DNA from 2 places in the Neorhizobium sp. LjRoot104 genome. Region 2 is predicted to be linked to the other one. Evidence: riboswitches for the same ligand, from Rfam matches in the RefSeq annotation. Region 2 holds a riboswitch; the other holds the start of a gene.
The links. Region 2 has a riboswitch for S-adenosylmethionine ahead of ACSQ8R_RS00555 (O-succinylhomoserine sulfhydrylase). Riboswitches for the same ligand answer to the same signal wherever they lie in the genome.
Positions count from the first base shown of each region.

Region 1 (11,002 bases), 3.6 Mb from region 2:
TCCCGATAAAAATCGAAAAGTGTAACCCATGTCTCCGGTACGAAATGTTACCTATCTCTCAGGCCGGGCACTCTTCAATATCTGGCGGAGCCAGCCGGGCCAGGACGCACGCGGCCTCGCCGCTGATGCGAAGCGGACCTCCGTTCCACTGCCTTTCTCCATGAATTTAATGGCTTCCGCATATTCACCAAATGAGCGAGATGTCATATTGATTGCAACCGCCCAGGCGATATTGCGCTGTGATTCGGGGGTTGAACTGGAGATAAGCCGTCATGGAATCTCGCCCACACCACCAGAAGCTGAGTCAGAAAACCGCTGTCGAGACCATGCAAAGGCTCGAGGGTATCGTCGCCTCGGCGATGGACGGAATCATCACCATCGATGACGAGCAGCGGGTGATCCTGTTCAATCCGGCCGCCGAGCGCATGTTCGGCCTATCGGCCAACGAGGCGCTTGGCCAGCACATCTCCCGTTTCATGCCGGAACGCTATCGTCCCACCCACGCGGGGCATATTCATCGTTTCACCGAAACCGGTGTGACCACCCGCCAGATGGGATCGCTCGGTGCAATCAGCGGCTTGCGCGCCGACGGCAAGGAATTTCCGATCGAGGCGTCGATCTCGCAGGTGGAGATCGGCGGCGAACGCCTGGCCACCGTGATCCTGCGCGACATCACCGAGCGCAAGGCCGCCGAGGATGCTCTGCTGGAAAGCCGGCGGCGCATGGAGGGGATCGTGGAATCGGCGATGGACGCGCTGATCACCATCGACGAAGGTCAACGGATCGTGCTGTTCAACCCGGCCGCCGAGCGCATGTTCGGCGTCGCGGGCGAAGATGCGATCGGCTCGCCGATCGAGCGGTTCATTCCCGAACGGTTCCGGCATGGGCATGCCAAACATATCCGCCTCTTCAAGGAGACGGGCGTTACCAACCGCCGGATGGGCGCATTGGGGGCAATCAGCGGCCTGCGCGCCAATGGCGAGGAATTCCCTTTGGAAGCGTCGATCTCGCAGGTACAGATCGGCGATGGAAAGCTCGCGACGGTGATTTTGCGCGACATCACCGAACGCAAGGCCAACGAGGATTCCCGCCAGTTGCTGGCTCGTGAGGTCGATCACCGGGCCAAGAACGCCCTGGCGGTGGTGCAGGCCCTCGTGTCGCTGACCCGCGCCGAAACCAAGGAGGCTTTCATCGTCGCGGTTCGGGGTCGCGTTTCGGCGCTGAGCCGCGCCCATTCGCTGCTCGCCCAGAACCGGTGGCAGGGCGGAGACCTCACCGCGGTCCTCACCGAGGAAACCCGGGCCTATCAGGGCGTCAATCAGCTCATGATCGGCGGCCCCGCCGTCACCCTCACTCCCAATACCGTGCAGCCGGTCAGCCTCCTCATCCATGAGCTTGCCACCAACGCGGTCAAGTACGGGGCATTGTCGGTCGCAGAAGGGCGGGTGGATGTCTCCTGGCGCATCCTTCCGTCTTCGGAACTGGAACTCCGCTGGAGCGAGACAGGCGGACCGGTGGTGCAGAAGCCGGAAACCAGGGGCTTCGGCTCCACCCTGGTGATGGAAGTCGCCACTCGCCAATTGGCGGGCAAACTCGACATCAGTTGGCCCCGAACCGGCATGTGCCTGATCGCGACACTGCCCCGATCCGTCTACCGTCCCGATATTTCAGGCGCCCCGGTTTCTGGCGAGGAGGTCGCGCCCAAGCCGTCGGAGGCCGGCTCGGCAGGACGGATACTTGTCGTCGAGGACGAGACGCTCATCGCCATGGAGCTCTGCAACGAACTTGAATCGCGCGGCTGGGAAGTGGTCGGACCGGCGGCAACTGCCGATGAAGCCATGCGCCTGGTCGGCGGTTCGCAGCTTCCCGACGTCGCCGTCCTCGATGTCAATCTTGCGGGAAGGCCCGTCTACCCATTTGCGGAATGGCTGCAGATCCACGGCGTGCCCTTCCTGTTCTGCACTGGATACGAGCAGCTCGATGATCACCACAGCTTCAGAAACCGGACGACGATCCGAAAACCTGTGAATATGACGCTGCTGGAGGGCGAGCTGCGCCGCATGATCCAGCCGACATAGCCGGAAAACGGAAAGCGCCGCCAGCTTGCGGCTGGCGGCGTCATCGATTGGGAAAATCGCCCGATCAGGCTGCGCGCGAGCGATAGCCGCCGGAAGCATAATTCTGGGAGACTGCCCCGGCATTCGTCTTGAAACGGGCCACCATGTCGGCGAGGCTGTCGGTTTCCTGCGTCAGGCTCTGGGCGGCGGCGGTGGTTTCCTCCACCATCGCGGCGTTCTGCTGGGTCACCTTGTCCATCTGGTCGGCGGAGGCCGCCACTTCGCGCAGGCTGGTCGCCTGCTCGCTGGTGCTGGAGGTGATCGTGTTCACGAAAGTGCTCATCTGCGCCACTTCGCTGACGATGTCGTCGAGCGATTTGCCGGAGGCGGTGACGAGCTCGACGCCCTGCTTGACCTGCGCCGACGAGGTGGAGATCAACGCCTTGATCTCCTTTGCGGCATCGGCCGAGCGCTGGGCAAGCCCGCGGACTTCCTGGGCGACGACCGCGAACCCGCGGCCGGCTTCGCCTGCACGGGCGGCTTCGACGCCCGCGTTCAGTGCAAGCAGGTTGGTCTGGAAGGCGATGTCGTCGATCACGCCGATAATGCGGTTGATCTGATCGGCCGAGCCTTCGATGGCAGCCATGGCGGCGACCGCGCTCGCGACGATTTCGCCACCGCGCTGTGCCTTCTGCTGGGCAAGCGACGCGACGCCCTGGGCGCGGCTTGCGCCGCTGGCGCTGTCGTTGACGGCCGAGGTCACCTGGCCGAGTGCCGCCACGGTCTCCTCGAGGCTCGCCGCCTGCTGTTCGGTGCGCTTGGCGAGATCGTTGGAGGCGATCGAGATTTCCTGCAGGCCGGCGCGGATCGTGCCCACGGCGCCGACGACGGAGCCGATCGCCTCTTCGAGATTGCCGACCGAGCTATTGAACTTGGCGCGGATCGGCTCGAACTCCGCCGCAACGGCACGGTCCATACGGACGGTCAGATCGCCGCCGGCAAGCCGGTTGAAGCCCTCCTCGATGGCGTGCACGAAGGCGCGCAGATCTTCGCCCTTGGCGTTGTCGATCGCCGACTGGCGCTGGCGCTGGTGCTCCTGCGTCTCGCGGGCCTCCGATGCCTGCTGTTCGAGCCGGACATTCTCCTCGGCCGAGGCCTTGAAGACCTGAACGGCACGCGCCATGGCGCCGAGTTCGTCCTGGCGCTCCTGTCCGCTTACCTCGGCGCCGAGATCGCCGGCGGCGAGCTTGGTCATCGTCGTGGTCAGGCGGCGCACGGTGCCGCCGAGCGACCGGGCGAAGATCAGGAAGCCGATCAGCGACAGGATCGAAACGGCGACAGTGCCGAGTGCGGTCATCCACAGCGCCGTTTCGCTGGCGGCGACCAGCGGCGTGATGTCGGAGGCGATTTCCAGAACGCCGACCTTGGTTCCGGAAAAATCGAGGAGCGGAACGGCCTCGACGGCGTAATGCTTGCCGCCGATATCGGCATAACGCCGCACGGCGCCCTTGTCATAGGCCTCCTGCAGCTCGGGGCCGCTCAGGATCGGATTGCCGCCATAGGTGGAAGCCTGCTTGTCGAACTTGTCGGCACCCTTGGTGTAGAGCGTGACATAGGCGTTCACTTCCTTGGTCAGCCGGGAAAAATAGGCATCGACGAGCTTCAGCCCGACGTCCACGACACCGATGATCTTGCCGTCCGTGACCACCGGCGCGGTAGCGAACAGGCTCACCGCGGTGCGGCCGGTCTCGATGCCGACGACCAGTTTCTTGTCGCTGAGCGAGGTCGCCACCATCTTGCGGCGCGCCTTGATATTGTCGCCAAACACATCCGGATCGTGCACGCGGGCGACCACATCGGCCGTCGCGGTGCTGAAGGTGATCATTTCGAGGCCGCTCGTTTCCTTCACGGTCTTCATATTGGAGTAGCGGGAAAGCAGGCCCTGCCGATCGTTGGCGAGGATGAGCGGGGAAGTTTCCGGCAGCGATGCGATCGTCAGCGCCAGTGCGGAAGCGGCACGCCCCTGGGCGGCCATATCGTCCTGGATGACCGCAAGATCGCTATCGAGCTCCGTCTGCAGCGCCTGCTCGGTCATGTTCGACTGGCGCTCCCAGGCAAGCCCGCCGATCACCACGCTTGCAAAAAGCACGGCTGCAAACCCGAAGAAGGTAAGCCGTCTCGACAGTGGCTTCCTGATGCTGATCTCGTTCATATGTCCCTCGAATTGTGCTCTGCAAAAACAGAGGGCCGCCGCCCGGCGGGCGGAAAGGCCAATCCTGAAGAAAACTATGCCGAAATCGGTTGAAATTTAACTAATGTCAGAATCCTGCAGCGTTCCACAATGTAAAACGGCAGCGATAAACTTGCTTCTGAAATCTTCGGAACCCGTTGGATTACAAGCGGAATCCGCAGCTTACCAATTTTACATGTGCGCTCAAGCAAGCCGGGTTTGTACGGCAGGAATTATTTGAGCAGCGAGCACGATCCGCGCCAGACGCGGCCCGCCGCGATCATTGCTTGGAAAAGACGTAGTCCGTTTCCTGCCGCAACACCTCGCCCGGACGCAGCACCGCATTCGGGAAATTGGCGTGGTTGACGGCATCCGGCCAGACCTGGGTTTCCAGGCAGAACCCGGCAAACGGCCCGTAGCGGCGTCCGTCAAGGCCCGGCACGGGGATCTGCGGCAGCTTGAAGGCGGCATAAAGCTGAACGCCCGGCTCGGTGGTGCGAACTTCCATCGACACGCCGGAATGGATGCTGCGCGCCAAAGCCACGGAACGCTTGGCCGTCCGCTCCGGCGACAGGCAGAAATTGTGATCGAACAGAACTTGAGCGTTGCCTTCGAAGCGCTTCATCGGCCCCATGTCGCGCAGGTCGAAAGGCGTGCCGGCGACATCCATCAATTCGCCGGTCGGCACCTGCTTATCGTCGAGGACGAGCACATGGTCGGCAGCGATCATGATGTCATGGTCGAGCGCATCATCGCGGCCGTCGAGATTGAAATAGGTATGCTGACAGATATTGGCGAGCGTCGGCTGATCCGTGGTGGATTCGTAAACGACGGAAAGGACGCCGTCCTTTTTGAGTTGGTAAGTCGCCGTGACCGTGCAGTTTCCCGGATAGCCGGCACGACCGTCGGGATCGGTGATCCGCAGTACCACCTTGTCGGTAGCATGTTCGACAATCGCCCAGTTGCTCCGGCCGATACCGTCCGAGCCGCCATGGAGATGGGTGACGCCCCGCTCGTTGAGTTCCAGCTGATATGGCTTGCCGTCCAGCGTGAAGCGGCCGCCGCCGATACGATTGGACGACCGGCCTGGCGTCGCGCCGAAATAGGGCGAGTGGTTCAGGTAGTCCTCAAACCGTTCCAAGCCGAGCACGAGCGGCGGCTGGTGGCCTTCGAGCCTGAGGTCCTGGATGACAGCCCCCCAGGTGATGACGCTGGCCGTCAGCCCGCCGCCGGAAATCCGGACGCGATAGACGGTTTCGCCCTTTTCCGTGGTGCCGAAAACTTCGAAATTCTGATCCGCCATGGGACTGCTCCTCCAGCAATAGGTTTTGCGGCAAACTGCGCGATTTGACGGCAGGCCGCAACGCCGCCGACCGATAAACTTCCGGGAAAAGCAAACTCAGCGGGTGAGTGTACGGGTCGCCTGTTCCAGCCCGCCGAGCGTCAGCGGAAACATTCGTTCGGTCATCAGCCGCCGCATCACCCCGATCGAGGTCGTATGGCTCCAATGGTCCTGCGGCACCGGATTGAGCCAGACGCAGCGATGGAAGTGATCGGTGACGCGCCGGATCCAGGCCTCGCCCGGCTCCTGGTTCCAGTGCTCCACCGACCCGCCCGTATGGGTGATCTCATAGGGGCTCATCGAAGCATCGCCGACGAAAATCACTCTGTAGTCGGCGCCGTAGCTGCGGATGAGATCGAGCGTCGGCATCCGTTCGGCCCGGCGGCGGTTCTCCCTCCACACGCCTTCGTAGAGGCAATTGTGGAAGTAGAAATGCTCCATATGCCTGAACTCTGCACGAGCCGCCGAGAACAGTTCTTCGACGACGCGGATGTGATCGTCCATCGAGCCGCCCACATCGAAGAACATCAACAGCTTGACCGCATTGCGCCGTTCGGGCCGCGTCTGTACGTCGAGATAACCATGCTCTGCAGTGGAACGGATCGTGCCCGGCAGGTCGAATTCCTCGGCCGCCCCTTCCCGCACCCATCGCCGCAACCGCTTCAGCGCCAACTTGATGTTGCGGGTGCCAAGCTCGACCTTGTCGTCGAAATCGGCGAACTCGCGCTTGTCCCAGACCTTCACCGCCCGGCGATGGCGGGACTGGTCCTGGCCGATCCGCACCCCTTCCGGATTGTAGCCATAGGCGCCGAAGGGCGACGTGCCGCCGGTGCCGATCCATTTCGAGCCGCCCTGATGCCGGCCCTTCTGTTCCTCCAGTCGCTTCCGCAGCGTCTCCATCAGCTTCTCGAAGCCGCCGAGCGCCTCGACGAGTTTTTTCTCCTCGTCGGTCAAGTGCTTCTCGACGAGCTTGCGCAGCCATTCCTCGGGGATATCGGCGACATCCAGGCCGGGCTCGCCGGAGATCGCCTCCAGCCCGCGGAAATAGGACGAAAAGACCTGGTCGAACCTGTCGATATGCCGCTCGTCCTTCACCAGCGCGGTGCGGGCGAGGAAATAGAAGGCTTCGACATCGAAATCCGCGATCCCCTCCTGCATGCCTTCAAGAAGGTCCAGGAATTCCCGCAGCGTCACCGGGATCCTGGCTTCTTTCAGGTGAAGGAAGAAAGGGATGAACATCGCGTCGAAACCTATTCGGTGCCGATCTTCTCCAGATCATAAGGGGTCGTCTGGTAGATCTCGTTGATCCAGTTGCCGAACAGGAGATGTGCATGGCTGCGCCAACGGTTCAAGGGCGTCAGCGTATCGTCGTTATGCGGGAAGTAGTTGTGCGGCATCTTGATCGGCACGCCGGCATTGACGTCGCGGAAATATTCGTCGGCGAGCGACGTGGAGTCGTATTCCACATGGTTGAACATGTAGAGCCGCTTGCCGGCCTTCTCGTGCACCAGGCAGATGCCCATTTCCTCGGATTCCATCAGGATTTCGAGGTCGGGATGCTGTTCGATGTCGGGACGGCGCACTTCCGTCCAGCGCGATACCGGCACCTGAAAATCGTCCGAAAAGCCGTTGAGATAGATCGAGGACGGCACGAGGTTGCGGTGGCGATAAACGCCGAACGCCTTTTCCTTGAGCTCGTATTTCGGAACCCCGTGGAAATGGTAGATCGCCGCCATCGCGCCCCAGCAGACGTTCATGGTCGAATGCACGTTGGTCGCCGTCCAGTCGAGGATTTGTCTCATTTCGTCCCAATAGGTGACGTCCTCGAAGGCAAGCGTCTCGATCGGTGCACCGGTGATGATGAAGCCGTCGAACTTACGGTGCTTTACCTCTTCCCAGGTCTCGTAGAAGGAAAGAAGATGATCTTCCGACGTGTTCTTGGCCTTGTGGCCGCCAATGCGGACCAGCGAGAACTCGACCTGCAGCGGCGAGGCGCCGACGAGGCGCGCCATCTGCAGTTCGGTCTTAATCTTGTTCGGCATGAGGTTGAGAAGCCCGATCTGCAGCGGACGAATGTCCTGCCGCACCGCGTTGGTTTCGGTCATCACCCGCACGCCCTCGGAAACGAGGGTGCTGAAGGCGGGCAGCGTATCGGGAATCTTGATCGGCATGTCTTTACCCAACGAAAATAAAAAACCGGCAACGACAAAATCGCGACCGGTCCGTGGGAAGACATCTTCTCGCGGCCCTTTAGCGACTTTTTTAACGTGGCTGCAAGCCGGCCGGCCAAATCACCACGAATTCACAATGCTCAAATACGCCTTGCTACAGGCTCCGTCAATGGGAGCATAATTTACCGCCTACCGCTCCCGCCGCGCCATGAAGGCCATTCGCTCGAACAGATGCACGTCCTGCTCGTTCTTGAGCAGCGCGCCATGCAGCTTCGGAAGCGCATTCCTGACGTCGCCGCGCAGGTCGGTTGGATCGACATCGTCGGAAACCAGCAGGCGGATCCAGTCGAGCGCCTCGGAGGTCGAGGGCTTCTTCTTCAGCCCCGGCATTTCGCGGATCTCGTAGAACTGCGTCAGCGCATTGCGCACCAGCGCCTGCTTGATGCCGGGATAATGAACCTCGACGATGCGGGCGAGCGTGTCGACGTCCGGAAAGCGGATATAATGGAAGAAACAGCGGCGCAGGAAGGCGTCCGGCAGTTCCTTCTCGTTGTTGGAGGTGATGATGACGATCGGCCGGACCTTGGCCTTCACCATCTCGCCGGTCTCGTAGACATGGAATTCCATGCGGTCGAGTTCCTGCAAGAGATCGTTCGGGAATTCGATATCCGCCTTGTCGATCTCGTCGATCAGCAGCACCAGCTTCTTGTCGGAGGCAAAGGCCTGCCACAGCTTGCCGCGGCGGATATAGTTGGCGACGTCATGAACGCGCTCGTCGCCGAGCTGGCTGTCACGCAGCCGCGATACGGCGTCGTATTCGTAAAGTCCCTGCTGCGCCTTGGTGGTGGACTTGATGTTCCACTCGATCAGGTCGAGACCGAGGGCGGCCGCCACCTGCCGCGCCAGCTCGGTCTTGCCCGTTCCCGGCTCGCCTTTCACCAGCAGCGGGCGTTCGAGCCGGATCGCGGCGTTGACCGCCACCATCAGATCCTTGTCGGCAATATAGTCCGCGGTACCCTGAAACTGCATTTCGGCATCCTGATCGATCAACGCGCCGCAAACTAAAAGCTCATCCCCGGCGGTGCAACAGCTTTCCCTTTGTGCCGGCTTTGCGCTATGGGCAATGCGCATGAGCCATTCGACCTTCACCATTCTGCTTGGCGGCAATCTGACCGTCACCGACCGCCTGCGCGACGCGGTCGCCGGCAGCCGCCTCATCGCGGCCGACAGCGGCATGCGCCACGCGGTGGCGCTGGGTGTGACGCCGGAACTCTGGGTCGGCGATTTCGATTCCTCCGATGCCGCGCTGATCGCGCAGTTCCCGGGCGTCGAACGGCAGGCCTTTCCGCCGGCCAAGAACGAGACGGACGGCGAGATCGCCACTGCCGAGGCGATCCGGCGCGGGGCCACGCGACTGATCTTCGCCGGCGCGATGGGCGGCGAGCGCAGCGATCATGCGCTCCAGCACTTCTTTCATGCGATGAACCTGGCGGAAAGCGGCCTTGACGTCATGCTCGCCGCCGGCGACGAAGAGGCAACCCCTCTCCTCCCCGGCAATGGCAAGACGCTCGACCTGCCCCGGGGCTCGCTCTTTTCCGTCGTCGGTTTTTCAGCCCTCGAAGGGCTCGATATCATCGGCGCACGATATCCGCTCGACAACTTCTCGCTTCCCTTCGGCTCCTCGCGCACCGTCTCCAACGTTGCGGAAGGCCCTGTGGAATTCCATCTAAAGAGCGGCAGGGCGATGATCCTTGCCCGCCCCTACGACTTTACAGGAGCCTGACTTTGGCGCCCCCAATTCTGAAACTCGACGATATCTTCCTGAGCTTCGGCGGTGCGCCGCTGCTCGCCGGCGCCGGCATGCAGGTGGAGCCTGGCGACCGCATCTGCCTCGTCGGCCGCAACGGTTCCGGCAAATCGACCCTGATGAAGATCGCCGCCGGCATGGTCGAGCCCCAGTCAGGCGAGGTATTCCGTCATCCATCCTCGACCATCCGCTATCTCGAACAGGCACCGGATTTCGCCGGGTTTTCGACCGTGCAGGCCTATGCCGAAGCAGGCCTCGGCCCGGGCGACGATCCCTATCGCGTCACCTATCTGCTCGAACATCTGGGCCTCACCGGCCAGGAAGACCCGAACACGCTCTCCGGCGGCGAGTCCCGCCGCGCGGCGCTTGCCCGCGTCATGGCGCCCGAGCCGGACATCCTGATGCTCGACGAGCCGACCAACCATCTCGACCTGCCGACCATCGAATGGCTGGAAGACGAGTTGCGCAAGACCAGAAGCGCGCTGGTGGTGATCTCCCACGACAGGCGTTTCCTCGAAAAGGTCTCGAATGCCACCGTCTGGCTCGACCGCGGCACGTCGCGACGCCTCAACCGCGGTTTCGGCGAGTTCGAAGCCTGGCGCGATGAGGTGCTGGAGGCGGAAGAGCTGGAACAGCACAAGCTCGGCAAGGCGATCGAGCGCGAGGAACACTGGCTGCGCTACGGCGTCACCGCCCGTCGCAAGCGCAACATGCGCCGCCTCGGCGAACTGCAGACGATGCGCAGCAATTATCGCGGCCACAAGGGACCGCAGGGCACGGTGCAGGCGAGCGTCAGCGAAGGCCGCGAATCCGGCAAGCTGGTCATCGAGGCGGAAAACATCACCAAGAGCTATGACCGGCCGATCGTCGCGCCGTTCTCGATCCGCGTGCATCGCGGCGACTGCATCGGTCTCGTCGGCCCGAACGGCGCCGGCAAGACGACGCTTCTGAAAATGCTGACCGGCCAGCTGGCGCCCGATACCGGCACCGTCAAGCTCGGCACCAATCTGGAAATCGCAACGCTCGACCAGAAGCGCGAAGACCTGAACCCCGAAGACACGCTGTCCCATTATCTGACGGACGGTCGTGGCGAGACGCTGCTGGTCAACGGCGAGCAGCGGCATGTCGCGGGCTACATGAAGGACTTTTTGTTCCAGCCGGAACAGATCAGGACACCGATCAAGAACCTCTCCGGCGGCGAGCGCGCCCGGCTGATGCTCGCCCGCATCATGGCAAGGCCCTCGAACCTCTTGATATTGGACGAACCGACCAACGACCTCGACATCGAGACGCTCGACCTGCTGCAGGAAATCGTCGCCGGCTACACCGGCACCGTCATCCTCGTCAGCCACGACCGAGACTTCCTCGACCGGACCGTGACCTCGACCATCGCCC
Region 1 covers NZ_CAXURS020000001.1:3,686,853-3,697,854, forward strand. Annotated here, with positions in the region: gene ACSQ8R_RS18250 (PAS domain S-box protein) at 273-2,078, shown strand; gene ACSQ8R_RS18255 (methyl-accepting chemotaxis protein) at 2,143-4,269, opposite strand; gene ACSQ8R_RS18260 (aldose epimerase family protein) at 4,568-5,590, opposite strand; gene ACSQ8R_RS18265 (vWA domain-containing protein) at 5,687-6,868, opposite strand; gene metA (homoserine O-acetyltransferase MetA) at 6,880-7,800, opposite strand; SAM riboswitch at 7,860-7,937, opposite strand; gene ACSQ8R_RS18275 (AAA family ATPase) at 7,990-8,829, opposite strand; gene ACSQ8R_RS18280 (thiamine diphosphokinase) at 8,924-9,583, shown strand; gene ACSQ8R_RS18285 (ABC-F family ATP-binding cassette domain-containing protein) at 9,586-11,002, shown strand, end outside.
Region 1: it holds a riboswitch for S-adenosylmethionine, as region 2 does, so the genes downstream of both, metA (homoserine O-acetyltransferase MetA) here and ACSQ8R_RS00555 (O-succinylhomoserine sulfhydrylase) in region 2, are expected to answer to the same signal.

Region 2 (11,002 bases):
GGCGATCACATCCTCACGGAACCCGACGATCGAGCGGCGCAGCGCGAAGATCAGCCCGAACGTATGCTCCGGCACGGTGTTGACCGCATAACCGCGCACGTTGGAGACGGTGATGCCTCGCTCCTTGGCGAAGGCGAGGTCGATCACGTCATAACCGGTGGCGGCAACCGCGATCATCTTCAGGTTCGGCGCATCGGCGATCGATTGTTCGCGCACCGGCGCCTTGTTGGTGATGACGATATCGGCATCCGCGATGCGGGCGGCGACATCCTCCGGCGCCGTCTTGCCGTATTCCACCCATTCATGCGCAAAGGCCGGCCGGGTGATCGTCACCGAAGGGCCGATCGTGTCGCGGTCCAGAAATACAACCTTCATCGCGAAAATTCCTGCATGATTCAAATTCCTCCCAATCGAATCCGGCCGGCCAAAGCGCTGGCCGCAATGGATTTCTCGTATATCATCCTGCCTGCCAACCGGAAGGCAAAAGTGGCGGAGAATGGCATGGGTGAAGTCTTGGGCCTCGATTGCGTTGTCATCGGCGGCGGCGTGGTGGGGCTTGCGGTGGCTCGCGAACTGGCGATGGCCGGTCGCGAGGTCGTGCTTCTGGAAGCCGAACCGCTGACCGGCAGCATCACGTCTTCCCGCAACAGCGAGGTCATCCATGCCGGTCTTTACTACCCGACTGGCAGCCTGAAGGCCGAGCTCTGCGTCGCCGGCAAACGAAAGCTCTATGCGTATTGCCGCGACCGCCATATCCCGCACAAGCGATGCGGCAAGCTGGTCGTCGCCTCGAACGAGGCCGAGGTCGCCTATCTCGAAAAGCTGCTGAAACAGGCGCAAGCCAACAGCGTCGATGACTGCCGGCTGATCGACGGTGCCGAGCTTGCCCGCCTGGAGCCCCAGATCATCGGCTTTGCGGCGCTCGTCTCCCCTTCGACCGGCATCATCGACAGCCACCGGCTGATGGAGGCTTATATCGCCGATATCGAAGCGCATGGCGGCAGCATCGTGCTGAATTCGCCCGTCCTCGGCGGCGAGGCTCTGGCCGATGCGATAATGCTTTCGGTAGGTGGCCGCGATCCCGTGAAAATCGAGGCGAGACTGGTGGTCAATGCCGGCGGTTTGAGCGCCTGGGCGGTCTCGGAGAGCATCGCCGGCTTCGACCGCGAAACCGTTCCCGAGCGTCATTACGCAAAAGGCTGCTATTTTTCGCTGACCGGCCGTGCGCCGGCGGAGCGGCTCATCTATCCGGTGCCGGAGCCCGGCGGGCTCGGCGTCCACCTGACGCTCGATCTCGCCGGCCAGGCGCGGTTTGGCCCGGATGTCGAATGGGTGGAGGCAGTCGACTACGACATCGATCCAGGCCGCGCCGACAAGTTCTATGGAGCGATCCGCCGCTATTGGCCAGGTCTGCCGGACGGCGCCCTGCAGCCGGCCTATTCGGGCGTGCGGCCGAAAGTAGTCGGTCCGAGTGGGGGAGGGGCTGGCGATTTTATCATTCAGGGGCCTGAAACGACCGGCCACCCGGCTTACGCCGCGCTCTACGGGATCGAGTCGCCGGGTCTCACGGCTTCAATGGCGATTGCCGAAAGGGTGGCGCGCCTCACATTGTGAGGCGCCGCCGGTTTTAAAGCGCCGCGCGCTTGTCGTGCCTGGCGAGACGCGTGAGCAGGTAGTCCACCTCGGTCTTGGCGGTGGGGCTCAGCATCTGGGCCGGCTTGCGCTGCGCATCCGAGGTGATGACGCCACGCCGTTTCAGCACGTGTTTGCGGATCGCAAGGCCAATGCCTGCCTGCTGCTCGTAGCGCATCAGCGGCAGATGCGCGTCGAACAGGTCATGCGCCTCGTCGCGCTTGCCGGCGGCGAAGAGATTGACCAGTTCCGTCAGCATGTCCGGGAAACCGTAACCGGTCATCGCGCCGTCGGCGCCGCGCTCCGGTTCGAAATCAAGGAACAAGCCGCCATTGCCGCAAAGGATGGAGAATTGGCGCAGTTCGCCGGCCTTCTGCATGGCGCGCAGTTTCGAAACCTTCTCAAGCCCCGGCCAGTCCTCATGCTTCAGCATCAGGCATGAAGGGTGGTTGGTGATGATCCTGGCAATCACGCCCGGCGACATCACCACGGTGAGCGTCAGCGGATAATCCTGCAGCACCCACGGCACATCCTCGCCGACCGCTTCGACGGCGCCGGCGAAATAGTTGACGATCTGGTCGTCCGTGCGCAGCGCCGGCGTGGGCGCGATCATCACGCCGGCCGCACCCATGTCCATTGCATCGCGCGCCAGCGAGCGCATGCCGGCAAAGCCGGGCGCCGAGACGCCGACGATGATCGGCACTTTGGCGCGAGAAACGACCCTCTTGATGATGGCACGGCTTTCGTCCGGCTCCATCTTCGGGGCTTCGCCCATGATGCCGAGAATGGTGATGCCGGTGCAGCCGCTCTGCTCATAAAAATCCGTCAGCCGGTCGATCGAATTGAAATCGATCGATCCATCCTCGAAGAATGGCGTTGTGGCGATGGCGTAAACGCCCTTGGACTCAATCCCGAAAGTCATTATTGCGCGTCCTTCCAGGCCTGGTAACGGGCTTTCGTTTCCGCATTCATCGGGTAGAGGCCCGGCAGCGGCACGCCGCGGTCCACCTCGGTCATGATCCAGCCTTCCATGCGCTCCTGTTCCGGCGCCTCGGCGACGACCGCGTCAAGCAGTTTTGCGGGGATCAGCACCGCGCCGTCCTCGTCCACGACGACGATATCATCCGGGAAAACCGCGACACCGCCGCAGGAGATCGGCTCCTGCCAGCCGACGAAGGTGAGGCCGGCGACGGAAGGCGGGGCGGCGATACCGTCGCACCAGACCTTCATGCCGCTGCCGAGCACGCCTTCCGCGTCGCGCATCACGCCGTCGGTCACGAGAGCCGCCACGCCGCGCTTCGCCATCCGGGAGCAGAGAATGTCGCCGAAAATACCGGCATCGGTGACGCCGAGCGCATCCGCGACCGCGACGCAGCCTTCCGGCATCGCCTCGATCGCCGCGCGGGTGGAAATCGGCGAGGCCCAGCTCTCCGGTGTCGCGAGATCTTCACGGGCGGGCACGAAACGCAGCGTGAAGGCTGGCCCGACCACGCGGCCCTGGCCCGGCCTCAGCGGCTTGGTACCGCGCATCCAGACATTGCGCAGGCCCTTCTTCAAAAGCACCGTGGTCAGCGTGGCGGTGGAGACGCCCTTCAGCGTCTCGATGATCTTGGGATCCAGCGGCATGTATTCTCCTTGGGAATATTGAATGCCGCCTTCGCAGACGGCGGGCGATATTCGGTCGCGACTTCTCGTTCGTCAAGGAACTAACGCCCTCTCGTCATTGACACGATAGCCGTCTGTCGAGGTATAACGTCTTTCAACACTGACACATGGGAGGATGAGACAGTGCTTTTTCCAACGACACTCGTCGGCAGTTATCCGCAGCCGGAATGGCTGATCGATCGCGCCAAGCTTGCGGGCCGTTTCCCGCCACGCGTCCGTGCCAGGGAGCTCTGGCGCATCCCCCAGGAATACCTCGCCGAAGCGCAGAATGACGCGACGATCATGGCGATCAAGGCTCAGGAGGAGGCGGGCCTCGATATCATCACCGATGGCGAGATCCGCCGCGAGAGCTATTCGAACCGCTTCGCGACCGCGCTCGAAGGGGTCGATCTCGACAATCCTGGATCGGCGCTCGATCGTTCCGGCCATCCGAACCCCGTGCCGCGTATTACCGGCAAGATCCGCCGCAAGCACGCGGTGGAGGCCGAGGACGTGAAATTCCTGCGCAGCCACACGGACCGCAAGATCAAGATCACCGTTCCCGGCCCCTTCACCATGTCGCAGCAGGCCCAGAACGACTTCTACAAATCGGAAGAAGAAGCCGCCTACGATTACGCCGACGCGGTGAACGCCGAAATCCGGGACCTCTTCGCCGCCGGCGCCGACGTGGTGCAGATTGACGAGCCCTACATGCAGGCGCGGCCGCAGAAGGCCGAGCAATACGGACTTGCCGCGCTCAACCGGGCGCTTGACGGCGTCCAGGGCACGACGGCCGTGCATATCTGCTTCGGTTATGCGGCCATCATCCACGAGCGGCCGTCGGGCTATTCCTTCCTGACCCAGCTTTCGGGTTGCTCTTGCCACCAGGTGTCGCTCGAAACCGCGCAATCGAACCTCGATTGCTCGACGCTGACAGGCCTTTCCGGCAAGACGCTGATGCTCGGCGTCATCGACCTGTCGGACATGAATATCGAGACCCCGGAAACCGTCGCCGACCGGATCCGCCGGGCGCTGCCCTATGTCGAGGCCAGGAACATCATCGTCGCACCGGATTGCGGCATGAAATACCTGCCCCGCGAGGTGGCCTTCGGCAAGATGAAGGCCATGGTCGAAGGCGCCAGGATCATGCGCCGGGAGCTCGGCGAGGCCGCCTGATCTCTGCGTCAATGCCTGGAGTAAAAGGCGATTGCCGCGGCAATCGCCTTTTTTGTTCTGCATCTTTCCGGCGTTTGTTTCTCGCTACCGTATGCCTAGGTTTCAATTTTGTATCCCAAAATTGCAATATTGCGCCACAATCGGCTTAATAATATACCCATTGTGTCCCAAATGAATTCCATGTATACATGACGGCGAGGATGTCTCCGGCGGAACGGGCCGATGATCTCCCGGCAATTTCAATGACGGCGTCGGCTTGTGGTTCGGGCGATCTGCCCTGCACCGCAGGCTGCCGATGGGAAGATCATGACGACCCTCGTTCTCATTCCTGGCCTGGTGTCGGACACGGTAGTCTGGGCGCCGCTGGCCGAGGCCGCCTCGGGCCTCATGGCAGTTCGCCACGCCGATATCTCCGGCGGCACATCGATCACCGGCATGGCTCGAACGCTTCTCGACGAGACGGATGGCGACATCGTTGCTGTCGGCCACTCGATGGGCGGCCGTGTCGCCATGGAGATGGCGCATATCGCGCCGGAGCGGATCAGTGGCCTGGTGCTGGCCAACACCGGGCATCATCCGAAGCGCGAAGGCGAGGAGATCAAGCGGCAGCAGATGATCGATCTCGGCAACCGCAGCATCGATGAACTGGCGCAGCAATGGCTGCCGCCGATGCTCGACCCAGCCCGGGTTGGTGACAGGCAACTGATCGCACGCCTCCACGCCATGGTCGTCAAGGCGGGTTCGCAGGTTCATGAGCGCCACATTCGCGCCCTCATCGGCCGCCCCGACGCCAGCGCCTATATCGCCGATCTTGGCTGTCCCGTCCTGCTTGTCGCAGCTCGCCAGGATGGCTGGAGCCCGATCGCGCAGCACCGGGAAATTGCCGAGGCCGCGCCGGATACCGAACTCGTCATCATCGAAAATGCCGGGCACTTCGCTCCTGTCGAACGACCCGTGGAAACCGCCGCCGCCATCACCGAATGGCTGGCGCGCAGATTTGGAGAAACCCAATGAGTGAAGCAGCAGCGACAATCCCGGATACCCCGCTCTTCGACCGGGCGGGCTCGATCCGCGGCTACCGGATCAACAAGATGGCGATGGCGCTCGGCCAGCCCGCCAACCGCGCCGCCTTCAAGTCCGATGAAGAAGCCTATCTCGACAGCTTCGGGCTGAGCGCCCACGAAAAGTCCGCGGTCATGGCCCGTGACTGGCATGAAATGGTCCGCCTCGGCGGCAATCTCTTCTTCATCCTGAAGATTTCCGCCGTCGATCCCACCCCGATCACCAGGATCGGCGCGGCCCAGGCGAGCATGGAACACGAAGACTTTCTGCATCTGAGACTGGGAAAAAAACGCAATGGCTAAGATCATCGGTGGGCTCGGAACGAGCCACGTTCCCTCGATCGGTGCGGCACTCGACAAGGGGTTGCGCGATACGCCGGACTGGAAGCCGTTCTTCGACGGTTATGAAGCCGGCAAGCAGTGGATGCGGGACGCCAGGCCCGATATCGCCGTCGTCGTTTTCAACGATCACGGCAATACCTTCTTCCTGGATCGCGTGCCGACCTTCGCCGTCGGCGTCGCCGAAACCTACAATCCGGTCGACGAAGGCTGGGGTCCCCGCGCTATCCCGGCATTCGAGGGAGCCGTGGATTTCTCCTGGCATTTCGTCGACAAGCTGGTAGAGCGCCATTTCGACCCGATGGTCTGCCGCGAGATCGAGGTCGATCACGGCCTGCAGGTGCCGATGGAGTTGTTCTTCGGTCGGCCGGACGCCTGGCCGGTGAAGGTTCTGCCGATCTGGGTCAACACCATCCAGTACCCGATCCCGACCCCGCAGCGTTGCTGGGAAATGGGCAAGGTCCTGCGCGAGGCGATCGAAAGCTGGCCGGGCGACGAACGTGTCGTCATCCTCGGCACCGGCGGCCTGTCGCACCAGCTGCAGGGGGCCCGCGCAGGCTACATCAACCAGGCGGCCGACCGTGCCTGGCTCGACGGCATCGCCAGCAATCCGGAACCCTACCGCGCCATGAGCCGCGAGGACTATGTGGAACAGTTCGGCTCCGAAGGCGCCGAGCTGATCATGTGGCTCGTCATGCGCGCCGCGATGAACAGCGACGTCAACCTCATCCACAAGCACTACCACGCCCCGGCATCGATGACCGGCGCCGGCATGGTCGTCTTGGAAAATGCGGCCTGATCCGATGTTTTTCCTGATGCGCTGCCTGCACCACAAAGGCCAGGACGCCGCCCGCGATACCCACCGCCCGTCGCACCGGGCCTGGGTCCAGTCGGGTGGGGAAGGCCTTGTCGCGGTCCTGATCGGCTCCGCCCTCGTCGATGAAGCCGGTTCATCGATCGGCAATTTCGGGGTTTTGGAGGCAGCAAGCCGCGAAGAGGCGCAGGCCTTCGCCGAAGGCGATCCTTTCAATCGCGCTGGGATCGTCTCGGTGATCGAACTGACGGAGCTGCCTGATACGTTCCAGGCGGCCCGCATCAGCAACCCGATGACCCCGCGGAAGAACGACTAGCGCCGTCTTGAACGAAACGGCAGATTGAAAAAAAATGCGGCGCCGTCCATGCCGGGATGGCGCCGCCTTTTGTTATTCGGCTCGACGCCGGAAAAGGGACAGCTTCAGCCGTTCAGTATTTGTGAAGGACTGGCAGCCAATGTGTTGCAATTCCTGGGCGATTCGTCCGACAGTACGGAGATGGCATGACACTGTTGCAATTCCCCGCCGATCGGCGCACCGCGGACGTCAAACGCTGCGCCGAGGCGCTTCTGCGCCTTCACGGCGAACAGGCGAACCGTTTCTGGCGATCGGAAATGGCTGGTTTTGCGGCAGCTCTCAGAGCCCAAGGCGTGGCAGACGAGGAAATCTCTCGCCAGGCCGGCCTGTTCATGCACGCCGTCCAGATGCAGCTCCAGAGCGATTGCCTCGACGACGACACGAGCCTTGTGGCAGGCTAACCCGCACCGGCCTTCGCGCCGACCGATATCGGCGACCCGGACGCTGCGGAAGAATTTGAAAAGCTGGAGCGGGTGAAGGGAATCGAACCCTCGTATTCAGCTTGGGAAGCTGCTGCTCTACCATTGAGCTACACCCGCGTCGGTTCGCAGATTTCCAACAGACGGCTTCGCCTGTCAAGCCGCAGGTGGTGTCAGGCGCGAAAATGCTTCGACAGCTTCAGGCCCTGTGCCTGGTAGTTCGAGCCAAGGCCGGAACCGTAGATGCCTTCCGGCTTTTCCAGCATGTGCTCGTAGACCAGGCGGCCGACGATCTGGCCGTCTTCGAGGATGAAGGGTACTTCGTGGCTGCGCACTTCGAGCACCGCGCGGCTGCCGCGCCCGCCCGCCGCCTCGTGGCCGAAGCCCGGATCGAAGAAACCGGCATAATGGACGCGGAATTCTCCGACCAGCGGATCGAAGGGCGTCATCTCGGCCGCATAGAGCGGCGGCACGTGCACCGCCTCGCGCGATACGAGGATGTAGAACTCGTCCGGATCGAGGATCAGCTCGTTGCGGCCGCGGCTGTAAAGCGGCTCCCAGAAATCGAAGATATCGTGCTGGGCCTTCTTATCGACGTCGACCACGGCGGTGTGGTGTTTGCCGCGGTAGCCGATCAGCCCGACGCCGTCGCCTGCAAGATCGATCGACAGGGCAATGCCGCCGCCCGAGACATTCGGCTTGGCGGACGCCACCAGGATTTCGTCATTGTGGAGCTGGAGGAGATCCGGTTCGCCGAGCAGGGCATTGCCGACCCGGAAGCGGATCTGCGACAGGCGCGAACCGCGGCGCACCACGATCGGGAACGTGCGCGGCGAGATTTCGAGATAGAGCGGACCGGAGTATCCGGCGGGGATCTTGTCGAATTCCTGGGCGTAGTCGGTGATGACGCGGGTGAAGATGTCGAGCCGGCCGGTGGAGCTTTTCGGATTGGCCGAGGCCGACATGTTGGCCGGCAGGTCGAGCCGCTCCATCAGCGGCACGATGTAGACGCAGCCGGTTTCCAGCACGGCACCCTCGGAAAGGTCGATGACATGAAGCTTGAGGCGGTCCAGCTTGTCGGCCACCAGGCTCGTCGGGCCGGGCATGAAACTCGCGCGGACGCGAAAAGCCTTGGCGCCAAGGCGCAGGTCGAGGCTCGCCGGTTGGACCTGGTCCAGATCGAGCTCGCGCTCCGAGATCAGCCGTCCACTGTCGAAAAGTGCCGCGATCGCGCGGTCCGCCAGAATTCCTGTTTCGCGAGCCATCATGTCTCTCTTAAAGTTTTCGAGGCGACAAAACCAAATGCGAGCCATTGACGCAAGCGGGACGCGGCGCTATGCCACTCTTATCCCGTGGTGATTTGGCCGGTCGGCTTGCAGCCACGTTAAATAAGTGGCTAAAAAGACCGGGTGCGAAACCGGTCTGCTTATGCGACCGGTTTTTTTGTTCTGAAAGAGGACACGCATGACTAACAAATGGCGCCCGGCAACCCAGCTCGTACACGGCGGCACGTTGCGCTCGCAATATGGCGAAACCTCGGAAGCGATCTTCCTCACCCAGGGTTTTGTCTATGACACCTCGGAAGCGGCCGAAGCCCGCTTCAAGGGCGAGACCGACGGTTTCATCTACGCCCGTTACGGCAGCCCCACCAATGACATGTTCGAAAAGCGCATGTGCATGCTGGAAGGCGCCGAAGACGCACGCGCCACCGCCTCGGGCATGGCCGCCGTCACCGCCGCGATCCTCTGCCAGCTGAAGGCCGGCGACCACATCGTCGCGGCCCGCGCGCTGTTCGGCTCCTGCCGCTGGGTGGTCGAGACGCTCGCTCCGAAATACGGCATCGAATGCACGCTGATCGACGGCCGCTTCCTGGAAAACTGGGAAAAGGCGATCACGCCGAAGACCAAGGTGTTCTTCCTGGAAAGCCCGACCAACCCGACGCTCGAAGTGGTCGACATCGCCGGCGTTGCCAGGCTCGCCAACCAGGTCGGCGCCAAGGTCGTCGTCGACAACGTGTTTGCGACGCCGCTCTTCCAGAAGCCGCTGGAACTCGGCGCGCATATCGTTGTCTATTCGGCGACCAAGCATATCGATGGCCAGGGTCGCTGCCTCGGCGGCGTCGTGCTGTCCGACAAGGAATGGATCAACGAGAACCTGCACGACTATTTCCGCCACACCGGCCCGGCCATGTCGCCGTTCAACGCCTGGACGCTGCTGAAGGGTATCGAGACCCTGCCGCTGCGCGTCAGGCAGCAGACGGAGAGCGCTTCGAAGATCGCCGATTTCCTCGCCGACCAGAAACAGGTCGCAAAGGTCATCTATCCGGGCCGCAAGGACCATCCGCAGGCCGATATCATCGCCAGGCAGATGACGGGCGGTTCGACGCTGGTGTGCTTCGAGCTGAAGGGCGGCAAGGAAGCTGCCTTCAAGCTGCAGAACGCGCTGGAGATCGTCAGGATTTCCAACAATCTTGGCGATTCCAAGAGCCTGATCACCCATCCGGCGACGACGACGCACAAGAACTTGACGGACGAGGCCCGTGCTGAACTCGGCATTTCGGCGGGCACGGTGCGCCTGTCGGCCGGCATCGAGGATACCGAAGATCTGATCGAGGATTTCGCCCGCGCGCTTTCCAAGGCGGGCGTATAAGTCTTGGGTTTTCCGGGATGGTGGAGGAGACAACAAATTCACCATCCCGATTATCCTTAACTTCAACAAATCCTCACGCTCGGTTGTTCAAACCGCGAGAATTCTTGACGTTGCGGTCCCTCTGTACAATATCGAAGCAGTGAGAATTGTTGAGGTGTCGCATGTATCGCGCCCGGACAAGAGATATAGATGTCGCCGTCGAACCCTACTATCTGGAGGAGCAATCCAATCCGGAAGAGAGCCGCTATGTCTGGGGCTATCGCATCGTCATCGAAAACCATTCGGCGCTCACGGTGCAGCTCGTGCATCGCTACTGGCACATTACCGACCAGAACGGCATTGTCGACGAGGTGGACGGGCCGGGGGTCGTCGGCGAGCAGCCGCGGCTGAAGCCGGGCGACAGCTACGAATATTCCTCGGGCTGTCCGCTCGACACACCATCGGGGCTGATGTTCGGCCATTACGACATGCAGACAGATGAAGGCGAGACCTTCGAGGTGACGATCCCGGCCTTTTCGCTGGATTCGCCCGGCCTGATGCGCGTGCTCAACTAGGCCGCGCCACCGACGACGGCCCTCAGCTTATGGGTTGCGTCGGTTTTCTATTTGTTGCCCTCTCCCTCCTGCGGCATCTTGGCTCCGTCAAACGGTCTTTGGGAGGAGAACTTGATGACAAGACCCATTCTGCTCGTGTCCTGCGCATTGCTGACGCTTGCCACCTTCACCCCCGCCCTTGCACAAAACAAAAGCAGCTTCATCGACCAGAAGGAGAGGCCGGATTTCGCATCCGCCACCGTCTCGCCGCAGATCGCCTGCGGCATGCTGAACAGCCAGTCATTTGCGGAGGTCACGACGCTGAAGGCCCAGCATGTGGCAGGCGTCGGGAACGTGCCGGGCCATTGCCAGGTAACCGG
Region 2 covers NZ_CAXURS020000001.1:97,040-108,041, forward strand. Annotated here, with positions in the region: gene ACSQ8R_RS00490 (D-2-hydroxyacid dehydrogenase) at 1-375, opposite strand, end outside; gene ACSQ8R_RS00495 (NAD(P)/FAD-dependent oxidoreductase) at 502-1,614, shown strand; gene ACSQ8R_RS00500 (dihydrodipicolinate synthase family protein) at 1,628-2,554, opposite strand; gene ACSQ8R_RS00505 (ribonuclease activity regulator RraA) at 2,554-3,258, opposite strand; gene ACSQ8R_RS00510 (uroporphyrinogen decarboxylase family protein) at 3,421-4,452, shown strand; gene ACSQ8R_RS00515 (alpha/beta fold hydrolase) at 4,759-5,466, shown strand; gene ACSQ8R_RS00520 (extradiol ring-cleavage dioxygenase) at 5,463-5,816, shown strand; gene ACSQ8R_RS00525 (class III extradiol dioxygenase family protein) at 5,809-6,651, shown strand; gene ACSQ8R_RS00530 (YciI family protein) at 6,641-6,982, shown strand; gene ACSQ8R_RS00535 (hypothetical protein) at 7,007-7,171, shown strand; gene ACSQ8R_RS00540 (DUF6074 family protein) at 7,168-7,422, shown strand; tRNA gene ACSQ8R_RS00545 (tRNA-Gly) at 7,487-7,560, opposite strand; gene ACSQ8R_RS00550 (2'-deoxycytidine 5'-triphosphate deaminase) at 7,614-8,708, opposite strand; SAM riboswitch at 8,783-8,861, shown strand; gene ACSQ8R_RS00555 (O-succinylhomoserine sulfhydrylase) at 8,905-10,089, shown strand; gene apaG (Co2+/Mg2+ efflux protein ApaG) at 10,251-10,643, shown strand; gene ACSQ8R_RS00565 (tannase/feruloyl esterase family alpha/beta hydrolase) at 10,758-11,002, shown strand, end outside.